DNA from 2 places in the Streptomyces sp. NPDC048664 genome. Region 1 is predicted to be linked to the other one. Evidence: riboswitches for the same ligand, from Rfam matches in the RefSeq annotation. Region 1 holds a riboswitch; the other holds the start of a gene.

Region 1 (6,587 bases):
GGTGGTGAGCTCTTCCGTACCGACTGCTCCCAGTGCCACAACACCGGAGCCAAGGGCGGTGCCCTCACGCACGGCAAGTTCGCGCCGGGCCTGGAGGGCGTCACCACCAAGCACATCTACGAGGCCATGCAGACCGGCCCGCAGAACATGCCGTCCTTCCCGGACACCACGCTGACGCAGCAGAACAAGAAGGACATCGTCGCGTACATCAAGGCGGTCAACGGCAGCGAGACCGAGAGCCCCGGCGGCCTCGAACTGGGTGGCCTCGGACCGGTCTCCGAAGGCCTCTTCGCCTGGATCTTCGGACTGGGCGCCCTGATCGCGGTTGCCGTCTGGGTCGCCGCTCGGACCGCAAAGGCCAAGAAGTCATGAGTAGCCAAGACATTCCAGAAGAGAACCTGCCCGCTGAGCAGGGCCACGCGCACGCGCACGGCGCGGTGACGGTCGCGGACGACGAGAACCCGTTCGCGGACCCCGGTCTGCCGCCCCACGAGCACCGCGTCCAGGACATCGACGAGCGGGCCGCCAAGCGCTCCGAGCGCGCGGTCGCCCTGCTGTTCACCTTGTCGATGCTGGCCACGGTCGGCTTCATCGCCTCGTACTTCGCGATCCCGAACGACAAGTCGATCTTCGTCTTCCCGATCGGGCACATCAGCGCCACGAACTTCGCGCTCGGCCTGACGCTGGCCGTCGCGCTGTTCTCGATCGGCGCGGGCGCGGTCCACTGGGCCCGCACCCTGATGTCCGACGTCGAGGTCGCCGACGAGCGTCACCCGATCGAGGCGTCGCCCGAGGTCAAGGCGAAGGTCCTCGCCGACTTCAGGGAAGGCGCCCAGGAGTCCGCGATCGGCCGTCGCAAGCTGATCCGCACCACCATGTTCGGCGCGCTCGCCCTGTTCCCGCTCTCCGGCGTCATGCTGCTGGGCGGCCTCGGCCCGAAGCCGGGCACCAGCCTGCGGCACACCATGTGGTCCAAGGGCCTGCTCCTCGTCAACATGAACACGAACGAGCCGCTGCGTCCCTCGGACGTCGCGGTCGGTTCGCTCACCTTCGCCATGCCCGAAGGGCTGAAGGAGGACGCCGAGGACTTCCAGACCGAGATCGCCAAGGCGGCCCTGATGATCGTCCGGCTCCAGCCGGAGAACATCAAGGACAAGAAGGAACTCGAGTGGTCCCACGAGGGCATCGTGGCCTACTCGAAGATCTGCACCCACGTGGGTTGCCCGATCTCCCTGTACGAGCAGCAGACGCACCACGTCCTCTGCCCGTGCCACCAGTCCACCTTCGATCTCTCCGACGGTGCCCGGGTCATCTTCGGCCCGGCCGGTCACGCCCTGCCGCAGCTGCGCATCGGCGTCAACTCGGACGGTTACCTCGAAGCGCTCGGCGACTTCGAAGAGCCCGTCGGTCCTGCTTTCTGGGAGCGCGGATGACCACTGAACCGAACCACTCGAACGCGTCCTCAGCGGGCGCGTCGCGCGACTCGCGCGGCCGGGCACCGGCCGGCGAGCGCGTCGCGGACTGGGCCGACGGACGCCTGGGGATCTACTCCCTGGCCAAGTCGAACATGCGCAAGATCTTCCCCGACCACTGGTCGTTCATGTTGGGCGAAGTGTGCATGTACAGCTTCGTCATCATCATCCTCACGGGTGTGTATCTGACGCTGTTCTTCCACCCCTCGATGAACGAGGTGGTGTACCACGGCAGTTACGTGCCGCTGCAGGGCCAGCGCATGAGTGAGGCCTTCAACTCCACGATGCACCTCAGCTTCGAGGTGCGCGGTGGTCTGCTCATCCGGCAGATCCACCACTGGGCGGCGCTGATCTTCCTCGCCGGCATGTTCGTGCACATGATGCGCGTGTTCTTCACGGGCGCGTTCCGCAAGCCGCGTGAGATCAACTGGCTGTTCGGCTTCCTGCTGTTCGTCCTCGGCATGTTCACCGGCTTCACCGGCTACTCGCTCCCGGACGACCTGCTCTCCGGCACCGGTGTCCGCTTCATGGAGGGCGCGATCCTGTCGGTGCCGATCGTCGGTACCTACCTGTCGTTCTTCCTGTACGGCGGCCAGTTCCCGGGTGGCGACTTCGTGGCCCGCTTCTACTCGATCCACATCCTGCTGCTGCCGGGCATCATGCTCGGCCTGATGGTGGGCCACCTGATCCTGGTCTTCTACCACAAGCACACGCAGTTCGCGGGTCCCGGAAAGACGAACAACAACGTCGTCGGCATGCCGCTGCTGCCGGTCTACATGGCCAAGGCCGGAGGCTTCTTCTTCCTGGTCTTCGGTGTCATCGCGGCCATCTCGGCGATCGCCACGATCAACCCGATCTGGGTGTTCGGCCCCTACCGGCCGGACCAGGTGTCCACGGGCGCCCAGCCCGACTGGTACATGGGCTTCTCCGAGGGCCTGATCCGTACGATGCCGGGCTGGGAGATCAACCTCTGGGGCCACACGCTCGTCCTGGGCGTGTTCATCCCGCTGATGATCTTCCCGCTGGTCCTCGTGGTCATGGGCGTCTACCCGTTCATCGAGTCCTGGGTCACCGGGGACAAGCGCGAGCACCACATCCTGGACCGCCCGCGCAACGCCCCGACGCGCACGGCGTTCGGTGCCGCGTGGATCGCCTGGTACTTCGTGATGCTCCTCGGTGGCGGAAACGACATCTGGGCCACGCACTTCCACCTGTCGATCAACGCGATCACCTGGTTCGTCCGGGTCGCCTTCTTCGTGGTGCCGGTCCTCGTGTTCATCGCCACCAAGCGGATCTGCCTGGGCCTGCAGCGCCGGGACCGCGACAAGGTGCTGCACGGCCGCGAGACGGGCATCATCAAGCGGCTGCCGCACGGTGAGTTCATCGAGGTGCACGAGCCGCTCAGCCAGGAGTCGCTGCACACGCTCACGGCGCACGAGCAGTACAAGCCGGCCGAGATCGGCCCGACGGTCGACGCGAACGGCGTCGAGCGGAAGGTCCGGACGACCGAGAAGCTGCGCGCCAAGCTCAGCTCCGGCTACTACGGGGACACCAACCAGATCCCCAAGCCGACGGTCGAGGAGTACAAGGAGATCACGAGCGGCCACGGCCACCACTGATCCCCGTATCACCACGCCACGGTCGAAGGGCCCCCTCCGGTACGCGAGTACTCGGGCGGGGCCCTTCGCCCTGTCCGGCGCTGGATAGGGTGGAGGTGTTGGACACCCCGCGTCCCCGGTGTCCGGGGACGCCGACCCAGGAGCGGCTGATGAGCGCTGTGACCCCCGCCGGAGGCGACACCGCGGCGGCCCGTTCCTGGCCCCTGGTGCTGAACGGACTGCTGGAGGGGCGCGACCAGAGCGCGGACGACACGGCCTGGGCGATGGACCGCATCATGCGGGGCGAGGCCACCGACGCGCAGATCGCCGGCTTCGTGGTGGCTCTGCGGGCCAAGGGCGAGACGGTCCAGGAGATCACCGGGCTCGTCCGGGCGATGTACGACCACGCCAACGTCATCGAGGTGCCCGGCGCGACCGTCGACATCGTCGGCACGGGCGGCGACGGCGCGAAGACGGTGAACATCTCCACGATGTCCTCGATCGTGGTGGCCGGCACCGGCGCCAAGGTCGTCAAGCACGGCAACCGCGCCGCGTCCTCCGCGTCCGGGTCCTCGGACGTGCTGGAGAAGCTCGGGGTCAATCTGGAGCTGACGCGGAAGCGGGTGGCCGAGGTCGCCGAGGAGGCCGGGATCACCTTCTGCTTCGCGGTGCGGTTCCACCCCGCGCTGCGGCACGTGGCCGCGGCACGCGGACAGCTCGGCATCCGTACGACGTTCAACGTGCTCGGCCCCCTGACCAACCCGGCGAAGGTGAAGGCGCAGGCGGTCGGCGTCGCGGACGCCCGGATGGCGCCGATCGTGGCCGGGGTCTTCGCCGAGCGCGGCAACTCCTCGCTGGTGTTCCGGGGCGACGACGGGCTGGACGAGCTGACGACCACGGCCACCTCCCGGGTGTGGGTGGTGCGCGACGGCAAGGTCACCGAGGAGGTCTTCGACCCGCGGGACGTCGGCCTGGACCTCGTGCCCGTGGAGGCGCTGCGCGGCGCCGACGCCGCCTACAACGCCGGCGTCGCCCGGCGCCTCCTGGACGGGGAGGCGGGTCCGGTCCGCGACGCCGTGCTGCTGAACTCCGCGGCGGCCCTGGTGGCGCTGGAGCCCGGCGACGGCCCGCTCACCGACCGGATCAGGGCGGGCATGGAGCAGGCCGCGGAATCGATCGACTCCGGCGCCGCCCGCCGGACGCTGGAGCGCTGGGTGGCCGCCAGCAACGCGTGAGCCCGGGCGTGGCGCGGTCCCGCGATCCGGACACGGGTTGCGGGACCGCGACCACCTCCGTTACGTTCCTGTCCAGGTCATGAGCGACAGCCATGCGGCCCCGGCCGGCTGTCCGGCAACCCTCCGTCCGTGGCGGGGTGCCCCGGGTGAGGACCAGGTCGTAGGCAGCGAGGTCTACGACAAGCGCGGACCCCTCGCACTCTCCTGAGTGGGCACCAGGGGTCCTGGTCGTTCGAGGGAGCCTCCTGTGAGCAAGCGAATGCGCTAGGGCGTCGAGCCCCGCCTCCGCGTACCCCTTCACTCTCCGCACGCTTGAGCCCTCCGTGCTCGCGCAGCGGTTCCGCCGTGCTTCCTCCAGGAGTTCACCATGTCCGTCTCCACCGTCGCCGCCCCCGTCGCCGCCCCCGCCCCGGCCCCCGCGTCCGTCCGCGCCCCGCTGCCCGTCCTCGGCCGTGACGTCACCGTCCCGCTCGCCACCGGCGGGGAGGTCTCCTACGCCGCGCTCGACTACGCCGCCAGCGCGCCGGCGCTCCAGCGGGTCTGGGACGACGTCGCGGCGTACGCGCCGTACTACGGCAGCGTCCACCGCGGCGCCGGACACCTGTCCCAGCTGTCCACCGACCTGTTCGAGAACGCCCGTACGACGGTGGCGGAGTTCCTCGGCTGCCGCCCCGCCGACCAGGTGATCTTCACCCGGTCGACCACGGACTCCCTGAACCTGCTCGCCGCCGCCCTCCCGGCCGGCTGCCAGGTCTTCGTCTTCGAGACCGAGCACCATGCCGCGCTGCTGCCGTGGCGGGGCGCCCGGGTCACCGTCCTGGACGCGCCGCGCAGCCCGGAGCAGGCGGTGCGCACCCTGGAGCGCGCCCTCGCCGACCGCGACGGGGACGGCCCGGCCCTGGTCTGCGTCACCGGCGCCTCCAACGTCACCGGTGAGCTGTGGCCCGTGACCGAGCTGGCCCGGGCCGCGCACGCCCACGGTGCCCGGATCGTCCTGGACGCCGCCCAGCTGGCGCCGCACCACCCCGTGTCGGTGCGCGACCTCGACGTGGACTGGGTGGCCTTCTCCGGCCACAAGCTGTACGCCCCCTTCGGCTCGGGCGTCCTGGCCGGCCGCGCCGACTGGCTGCGCCAGGCCGACCCGTACCTCGCGGGCGGCGGCGCCAGCCGCACGGTGGCCCGGCGGGCGGACGGGGCGGTGGAGGTGGAGTGGCACGAGAGCGCCGCGCGGCACGAGGCCGGGTCACCGAACGTGATCGGCGCCTACGCCATCGCCTCCGCGTGCAGGGCCCTCACCGAGGCGGGTTTCGAGACGCTGGTCGCCCGGGAGCAGCAGCTGGTGCGCACGGTGCGGGAGGGCCTGGCGGGCGTGCCCGGGGTGCGGGTGCTGTCCCTCTTCGGCGAGGACGCTCCGCGGGTGGGCGTGATCTCGTTCGTGGTGGAGGGCTGGGACAGCTCCGACTTCGCCACGGCGCTGTCCGCGCGGTACGGGATCGGGGTGCGGGACGGCCTCTTCTGCGCGCATCCCCTGGGGCGGGTGCTGCTGGGTGCCGAGGGCGAGTGCGGTGGGGGCACGGCCGCGGTCAGGGTCAGCTTCGGCGCGGGCACGCCGCAGGAGCACGTGTCCCGCTTCCTGCGCGCCACGGCGGAACTGTGCGCGTCCGCCGCACCGGCCGGGTCCGACAGGTCCTAGTGCCGCGGCACTAGCTGTCCAGGCCGATCGCGAACGCCGCCTCCAGGTCGTGCTGGGAGTAGGTACGGAACGCCACGTGCGTGTCCGTGCCCAGCACGCCCGGGATCTTGCTGATCCGGCCGGGGATCACGTCCGCCAGGTCGTCGTGCGCGTTCACCCGCACCATCGCCACGAGGTCGTAGGTCCCCGTCACGGAGAACACCTCGCTCACCGACTCCAGCCCCGCGATCGACTCCGCGATCTCGGGAATCCGGTCCACGCTGGTCTTGATGAGCACGATCGCGGTGATCACGGCTGCTGTTCTCCCTCGGGGGCGGCCTGGGCTGGCGCCCTCACCCTACTCGTCCGCCCGAACCGCGCCCATGCGTGGACGAACCCCAGAGCGAACCCGACGAGGTGGGCGAGGTAGGCCACTCCCGGCCCCTCGGCCGCCCGGTTCGCCGCCACCCACTGCAGGCTCACCCAGAACGGCAGCACCACCCAGGCGGGAAACCGCAGCGGCAGGAAGAAGAGGAACGGGAAGAGACTGGTCACCCGGGCCTTGGGGAAGAGGAAGAGGAACGCCCCGAGCACCGCGGAGATCGCCCCG
Region 2 (6,587 bases), on a different contig from region 1:
ACGCTCGCCCCGATCGTCCCCGACCCCGACCAGGCCCGCGCCCACCCCGGCGCGGTCCCCGCCCTCGCCGCGCTCGCCCCGCACGTCGCCTCCGTCGTGGTGATCACCGGCCGCCCCGCCGCGGTCGCCGTGCGCCACGGGGGCCTCGCGGACGTGCCCGGGCTGGCCGACCTCGTGGTCCTCGGCCACTACGGCGCCGAACGCTTCAGCGCCCGCACCGGCACCGTCGACGCCCCCGCCCCGCACCCCGGGGTCGCCGCCGTCCGCGCCGAGCTGCCCGGCTTCCTCCAGAGCATCGGCTCCTGGAAGGGCACCTGGATCGAGGAGAAGGGGCGCTCCGTCGCCGTGCACACCCGGCGCGCCGACGACCCGGACGCCGCCTTCGAGGCCCTGCGCGAACCCCTCGCCGACCTCGCCCTGCGCCACGGCCTGATCCTCGAACCGGGACGCCTGGTCCTGGAGCTGCGCCCGCCGGGCATGGACAAGGGGGCGGCTCTGCTGGACCACGTCCGCCGCACCGGCGCCGACGCCGTCCTCTACGCGGGCGACGACCTCGGCGACCTCCCCGCCTTCGCCGCCGTGGACAAGCTCCGCTCCGAGGGCGTACCCGGCCTGCTCGTGTGCAGCGGCAGCACGGAGGTCACGGAACTGGCCAGGAGGGCGGACCTGGTGGTGGACGGGCCGCAGGGAGTGGTGCGACTGCTGGAGGCACTGGCCCGCCGGATCACCGACGCGCCCGGGTGACTCACCCCTCCAGCGCCGCCAGCTGATCCAGGAACCACCGGGCCGGGGGCAGCGCCGTGGCCTGCGCCGCCAGCCGCTTGGTACGGTCCGCGCGCTGCTGCGGCCCCATCGACAGGGCCTCGTGCAGCGCCCGGGCCGTACCGCCGATGTCGTACGGGTTCACGGTGAGCGCGTCGTCGCCCAGTTCCTCGTGCGCCCCCGCCTCCCGGGACAGCACCAGCGCACAGCCCTCGTCGGAGACCACCGGCACCTCCTTGGCGACCAGGTTCATCCCGTCCCGGATGGGGTTGACCAGGGCCACGTCCGCCAGCCGGTAGGCGGCCAGCGAGCGCGCGAAGTCGTCCTTCACATGCAGCACGACAGGGGTCCAGTCCGGTGTGCCGAAGCGGGAGTTGACCGCGTCGGCCACCCGCTGGACCTCGGCCGTGTAGTCGCGGTAGACGGCCAGGTCCTGGCGGGAGGGGTAGGCGAACGCGATGTGGCAGACGCGCTCGCGCCACTCGGGGCGGGTGTCGAGCAGCTCCTCGTACGCCAGCAGGCCCCGCACGATGTTCTTCGACAGCTCGGTGCGGTCCACCCGCACGATCGCCTTGCGGGCACTGCCGTCGGGGGCCGAGCCGATCTGCTCGCGCAGGGCCGCCATGCGCTCGTCCACGTCCGGCTCGTGCGCGCGCCGGCGCAGGAAGTCGGCGTCCGCCCCCAGCCCGTGCACCCCGATCCGGGTGCCCGCGGGGATGCCGGGGCCGAGGACGGCATGGCAGCAGTCCGTGAAGGCGTCCGCCCAGCGCCGGGTCAGGAACGCCGCCCGGTCCGCGCCCAGGATGCCGCCGAGCAGCTGCGCCGCGATGTCGTCGGGCAGCAGCCGGAAGTAGTCCGGCGGTGCCCACGGGGTGTGCGAGAAGTGGCCGATGCGCAGGTCGGGGCGCAGCCCGCGCAGCATCCGGGGCGCCAGGGCGAGGTGGTAGTCCTGGATCAGGACGGCCGCGCCCTGCGCCGCCTCCTGGGCCAGCGCCTCGGCGAACGCGCGGTTGTACGCCTCGTACGCCGCCCACTGGCGGCGGAACGCGGCGTCGAAGACCGGCTCCAGAGGGGTCTGGTAGAGCATGTGGTGCACGAACCACAGCACCGAGTTGGCGATGCCGTTGTAGGCGTCCGCGTACACGTCGGAGGCGATGTCGAGCATCCGCACCCGCTGACCGCCGGTGTCCTCCGGGTCGAGCGCCCCGCCCGTGCGCCGGACGGCCTCCCGGTCGCCGTCGCCGAGCGCCGCGCAGACCCAGACCGCGTCCGTGTCCGGGCCGATGGCCGACAGTCCGGAGACCAGTCCGCCCCCGCCGCGCCGGGCGGTGAGCCGCCCGGTGTCCTCCAGCGCGTACGAGAGCGGACCGCGGTTGGAGGCGACGAGCACGGACGCCGTTTGAGTGGGAGCCATGCCACGAAACCTAGCCCGCGCCGAAAACGCTCAAACGCGCGGCTCAGCCGTATGTGGTGCGGGATACGGACAGGGACCGCGGTGGGCGGGGCGGTTCAGGCCGCCCCGGCGCCGCGCCGCTCCACGTACTCCCTGATCTGCGCCATCGGTGGCCGCTCCTCCGTGTCCACCGTGTACGTCCGCGGCTCGAACCCGTCCTCGCCGCGCTCGAACTGGGTGAGGGCGGGCCGCACCAGATGCCCGCGGGCCAGCCTCAGCTGCGCGGTGCGGTAGATCGCGGCGGCCATCCGGCCCAGAGCCTGGCTGTCCTGGTGGCGGTGCCTGCGCACGCCGACGTCGACCTGGGCGAGGGCGTCCAGGCCCACCAGGTGCAGCGCGTCGACCAGGATGCCGAGCTCGACGCCGTAGCCGACCGGGAAGGGGAGCCGCTCCAGCAGGGAGCGGCGGGCCGCGTACTCGCCGCCGAGCGGCTGCACGAAGCCGGCCAGCCGGGGCCAGTGCAGGTTGAGCAGCGGCCGGGCCACCAGTTCGGTGACCCGCCCGCCCTGGCCCGCGACGTCGCCGAGCGGGCGGTCGTACATCGCCTTCACGAGATCCACCTCCGGGTCGGTGAGCAGCGGGCCCACGATCCCGGTGACGAAGTCGCAGGAGAACTCCCGCAGGTCCGCGTCGACGAAGCACACGATGTCGCCGCCGGTGACCAGCAGGGACCGCCACAGCACCTCTCCCTTGCCGGGCAGCGCCGGGACGCGGGGCAGGATCGCGTCGCGGTGCACCACGCGCGCGCCCGCCGCCGCGGCGACCTCGGCGGTACGGTCCGTGGAGCCCGAGTCGACCACGACGATCTCGTCGACCAGCGGGACCCGCTCCACGAGGTCGCGGCGCACGGCGGCGGCGATGGCACCGACCGTCGCCTCCTCGTTCAGCGCGGGCAGCACGACGGAGACCGACTGCCCGGTCCGCTCCTTGGCGGCGAGGACCTGGTCGAGCGGGCGATCGGCCACGGACCAGGATCGGGTGGCCAGCCAGCGCTCGACTTCTTCCAGCACGGTCGGCGGCTCCTCGTGGTGTCTCATGGTGTCTCGCGTTTCGGACGGCTGTCTCGCCCGTCGTGGCCTTCGGTTACAGTCTTGAACAACGCCGACGACCCTCGCACATCCTGGGCCGGAAGCGTCCACAACCGAACAGAGCTCATCCAGAGGGGCAGAGGGAACGGCCCGATGAAGCCCCGGCAACCCTCCAGCCGATTCTCGTCTTCGCGGCTCAGCGCACGCGGCGAGGCTCCCGGCTAGGGAAGGTGCCAAATCCGTCTCACGGCGAGGTGCGCCGTGAGGAAGATGAGGAGAAAGGGCCTCGCCTCACATGGCTGCGCAGACTGTAGCGAACGTCGCACACCCCACCACCGACTCCGTCGACCTCGGCCCCGCCACGGCCCTGTCCTGCCGCGAGTGCGGCCACCGGGTGCCGCTCGGACCCGTCTTCGCCTGCGAGGAGTGCTTCGGGCCGCTGGAGATCGCCTACGACTTCTCCGGCTACGACCCCGAGGAACTGCGCAAGCGGATCGAGGCGGGCCCCGCGAACATCTGGCGCTACGCCCCGCTGCTGCCCGTCCCGGCCGACGTCGCCGGCAAGCCGAACCTGAACCCGGGCTGGACCGCGCTCGTCAAGGCCGACAACCTCGCCCGCGAGCTGGGGGTGACCGGCGGACTGTGGGTGAAGGACGACTCCGGCAACCCGACGCACTCCTTCAAGGACCGCGTGGTCGCACAGGCGCTGGAGGCGGCGCGCGCCTTCGGCTTCACCACCCTGTCCTGCTCCTCCACCGGCAACCTCGCGGGCGCGGTCGGCGCCGCGGCGGCCCGCGCCGGGTTCCGCTCCTGTGTGTTCATCCCGCACGACCTGGAGCAGGGCAAGGTCGTCATGGCCGCGGTGTACGGCGGTGAGCTCGTCGGCATCGAGGGCAACTACGACGACGTGAACCGCTTCTGCTCCGAGCTGATCGGCGACACGGCGGGCGAGGGCTGGGGCTTCGTCAACGTCAACCTGCGCCCGTACTACGCGGAGGGCTCCAAGACCCTGGCGTACGAGATCGCCGAGCAGCTCGGCTGGCGGCTGCCGGACCAGATCGTGGTGCCGATCGCCTCCGGCTCGCAGCTGACGAAGATCGACAAGGGGCTGCGGGAGCTGATCGCGCTCGGCCTGGTCGAGGACAGGCCGTACAGGATCTTCGGCGCGCAGGCCGAGGGCTGCTCGCCGGTGTCGGTCGCCTACAAGGCGGGGCACGACGTGGTCCGGCCGCAGAAGCCGGACACCATCGCCAAGTCGCTGGCGATCGGGAACCCGGCGGACGGCCCGTACGTGCTGGACATCGCCCGCCGCACCGGCGGCGCGGTGGAGGACGTGACCGACGCGCAGATCGTGGACGCCATCAAGCTGCTCGCCCGCACCGAGGGCATCTTCGCGGAGACGGCCGGCGGTGTGACGGTGGGGGTGACCCGCAAGCTGGTCGAGAACGGTGTGCTCGACCCCGCGAAGTCGACGGTCGTCCTCAACACCGGCGACGGCCTGAAGACCCTGGACGCGGTGGCGGGCACGGGGCTGACCGCCACGATCCGCCCGAACCTCGACTCCTTCCGCGAGGCCGGGCTCGCCTGAGCCGCCGCCCGCGCACCGCCCCCTCGCCGCCGTACCCCGACCGGAGGTCACCCCATGAGCGTCACCGTCCGCATCCCCACCATCCTGCGCGCCTACACCGACGGCCGGTCGGAGGTGGCCGCCGAGGGCGCGACCCTCGCCGAGGTCATCACCGACCTGGAGAAGAACCACACCGGCATCGCCGCCCGCGTCCTGGACGACCAGGGCAGGCTGCGCCGGTTCGTCAACGTGTACGTCAACGACGACGACGTCCGCTTCGAGCAGGGTCTTGAGACCGCCACTCCGGACGGGGCCGGCGTCTCCATCATTCCGGCGGTGGCAGGCGGCTGAATATTACCCTCGGTAACGCATGTAACCGAGAGTTCACAGAAATGCCTCCTCCGCGGAAGAAGTGGAGGAGGCAATTCTGTGTGGTTGAGCGCGATACAGTTGGGGTACGCGGTCGGGGTTTTCCCTATGGGGCACCCTGGCGTCGCGCTCCGCACCCGCCAAGAAGCAGCCAAACTGCGCGGTGTATTTGCGCCCTTCACCCCTTTCGCCCGGTCCGACTTGCCCGCAATGCGGATGAATTCTCCGCACATTTCCGATCGGCCATGCCCGGAATTCTCGTCCGATTGACCTGTTGCAGACGGCAGTTGGACAGATACATTCAGCCGCGGTCGACGCGTTCCGGCGCACGCCCCCAACCGTTTGGGGGGTGAGGTCTGACCCGGATCCGCGAAGTGCGGATCTGCGCAAGGGCCAGTAATAGGGGAGTTAGGCATGGCTCAGGGCACCGTCAAGTGGTTCAACGCGGAGAAGGGGTACGGCTTCATCGCGGTCGACGGTGGTGCGGATGTTTTCGTCCACTACAGCGCGATCCAGATGGACGGCTACCGCACCCTGGAGGAAGGCCAGCGGGTCGAGTTCGAGATCTCGCAGGGTCAGAAGGGGCCGCAGGCGGACATGGTCCGTCTGGCCGTTTGAGTTGCGCGCCGACCACTGAACTGATCGACGTGTCGAGGGGCTCGTATCCCGCAGGGGTACGAGCCCCTCGGTCTGTCCGGAGCGCGGGTGTCGCGGAGCGGCGCGCCGGAGCGTATGGGCAGGTCCGCCCGCGGTTCGCGCCCCTTGTTCACCTCCCGATCCCGGGGAGGCGCTTGCACTCGGCAGGGGCGAGTGCTAATCATTGGCGTTAGCACTCTGAAGGTGAGAGTGACAACGAAGGACCGGGTCGGTGAGGCCGCGGACCGGGTGGGGCAGGGAACCACCGGCCGAGGCCGTCCGTCGCGGGCGCGGGCGCGGTCCGAAGGAATCACCCCCAGTCCTGGAGGGACCACTTCACATGGCCAAGATCATCGCGTTCGACGAGGAGGCGCGGCGCGGCCTCGAGCGCGGCATGAACCAGCTCGCGGACGCCGTCAAGGTGACGCTCGGCCCCAAGGGTCGCAACGTCGTCCTCGAGAAGAAGTGGGGCGCCCCCACGATCACCAACGATGGTGTCTCCATCGCCAAGGAGATCGAGCTCGAGGACCCGTACGAGAAGATCGGCGCCGAGCTGGTCAAGGAAGTCGCCAAGAAGACGGACGACGTCGCCGGCGACGGTACGACCACCGCGACCGTTCTCGCCCAGGCGCTGGTCCGTGAGGGCCTGCGCAACGTGGCCGCCGGTGCCAACCCGATGGCCCTCAAGCGCGGTATCGAGAAGGCCGTCGAGGCCGTCTCCGCCGCCCTGCTGGAGCAGGCGAAGGATGTCGAGACCAAGGAGCAGATCGCT

What was found. Region 1 has a riboswitch for S-adenosylmethionine ahead of AB0C59_RS23435 (aminotransferase class V-fold PLP-dependent enzyme). Riboswitches for the same ligand answer to the same signal wherever they lie in the genome.
Region 2: linked by a shared signal. The riboswitch ahead of thrC (threonine synthase) and the one ahead of AB0C59_RS23435 (aminotransferase class V-fold PLP-dependent enzyme) in region 1 are both predicted to bind S-adenosylmethionine.

What each region holds. Positions count from the first base shown of each region.
Region 1 covers NZ_JBEZHK010000022.1:114,787-121,373, reverse strand. Annotated here, with positions in the region: gene AB0C59_RS23455 (c-type cytochrome) at 1-372, shown strand, start outside; gene AB0C59_RS23450 (Rieske 2Fe-2S domain-containing protein) at 369-1,433, shown strand; gene AB0C59_RS23445 (cytochrome bc complex cytochrome b subunit) at 1,430-3,091, shown strand; gene trpD (anthranilate phosphoribosyltransferase) at 3,241-4,305, shown strand; SAM riboswitch class IV at 4,381-4,497, shown strand; gene AB0C59_RS23435 (aminotransferase class V-fold PLP-dependent enzyme) at 4,673-5,998, shown strand; gene AB0C59_RS23430 (Lrp/AsnC ligand binding domain-containing protein) at 6,009-6,290, opposite strand; gene AB0C59_RS23425 (rhomboid family intramembrane serine protease) at 6,287-6,587, opposite strand, start outside.
Region 2 covers NZ_JBEZHK010000016.1:17,185-23,771, forward strand. Annotated here, with positions in the region: gene otsB (trehalose-phosphatase) at 1-744, shown strand, start outside; gene AB0C59_RS18780 (trehalose-6-phosphate synthase) at 746-2,176, opposite strand; gene AB0C59_RS18785 (glucosyl-3-phosphoglycerate synthase) at 2,272-3,225, opposite strand; SAM riboswitch class I at 3,365-3,520, shown strand; gene thrC (threonine synthase) at 3,539-4,831, shown strand; gene AB0C59_RS18795 (MoaD/ThiS family protein) at 4,886-5,161, shown strand; gene AB0C59_RS18800 (cold-shock protein) at 5,594-5,797, shown strand; gene groL (chaperonin GroEL) at 6,156-6,587, shown strand, end outside.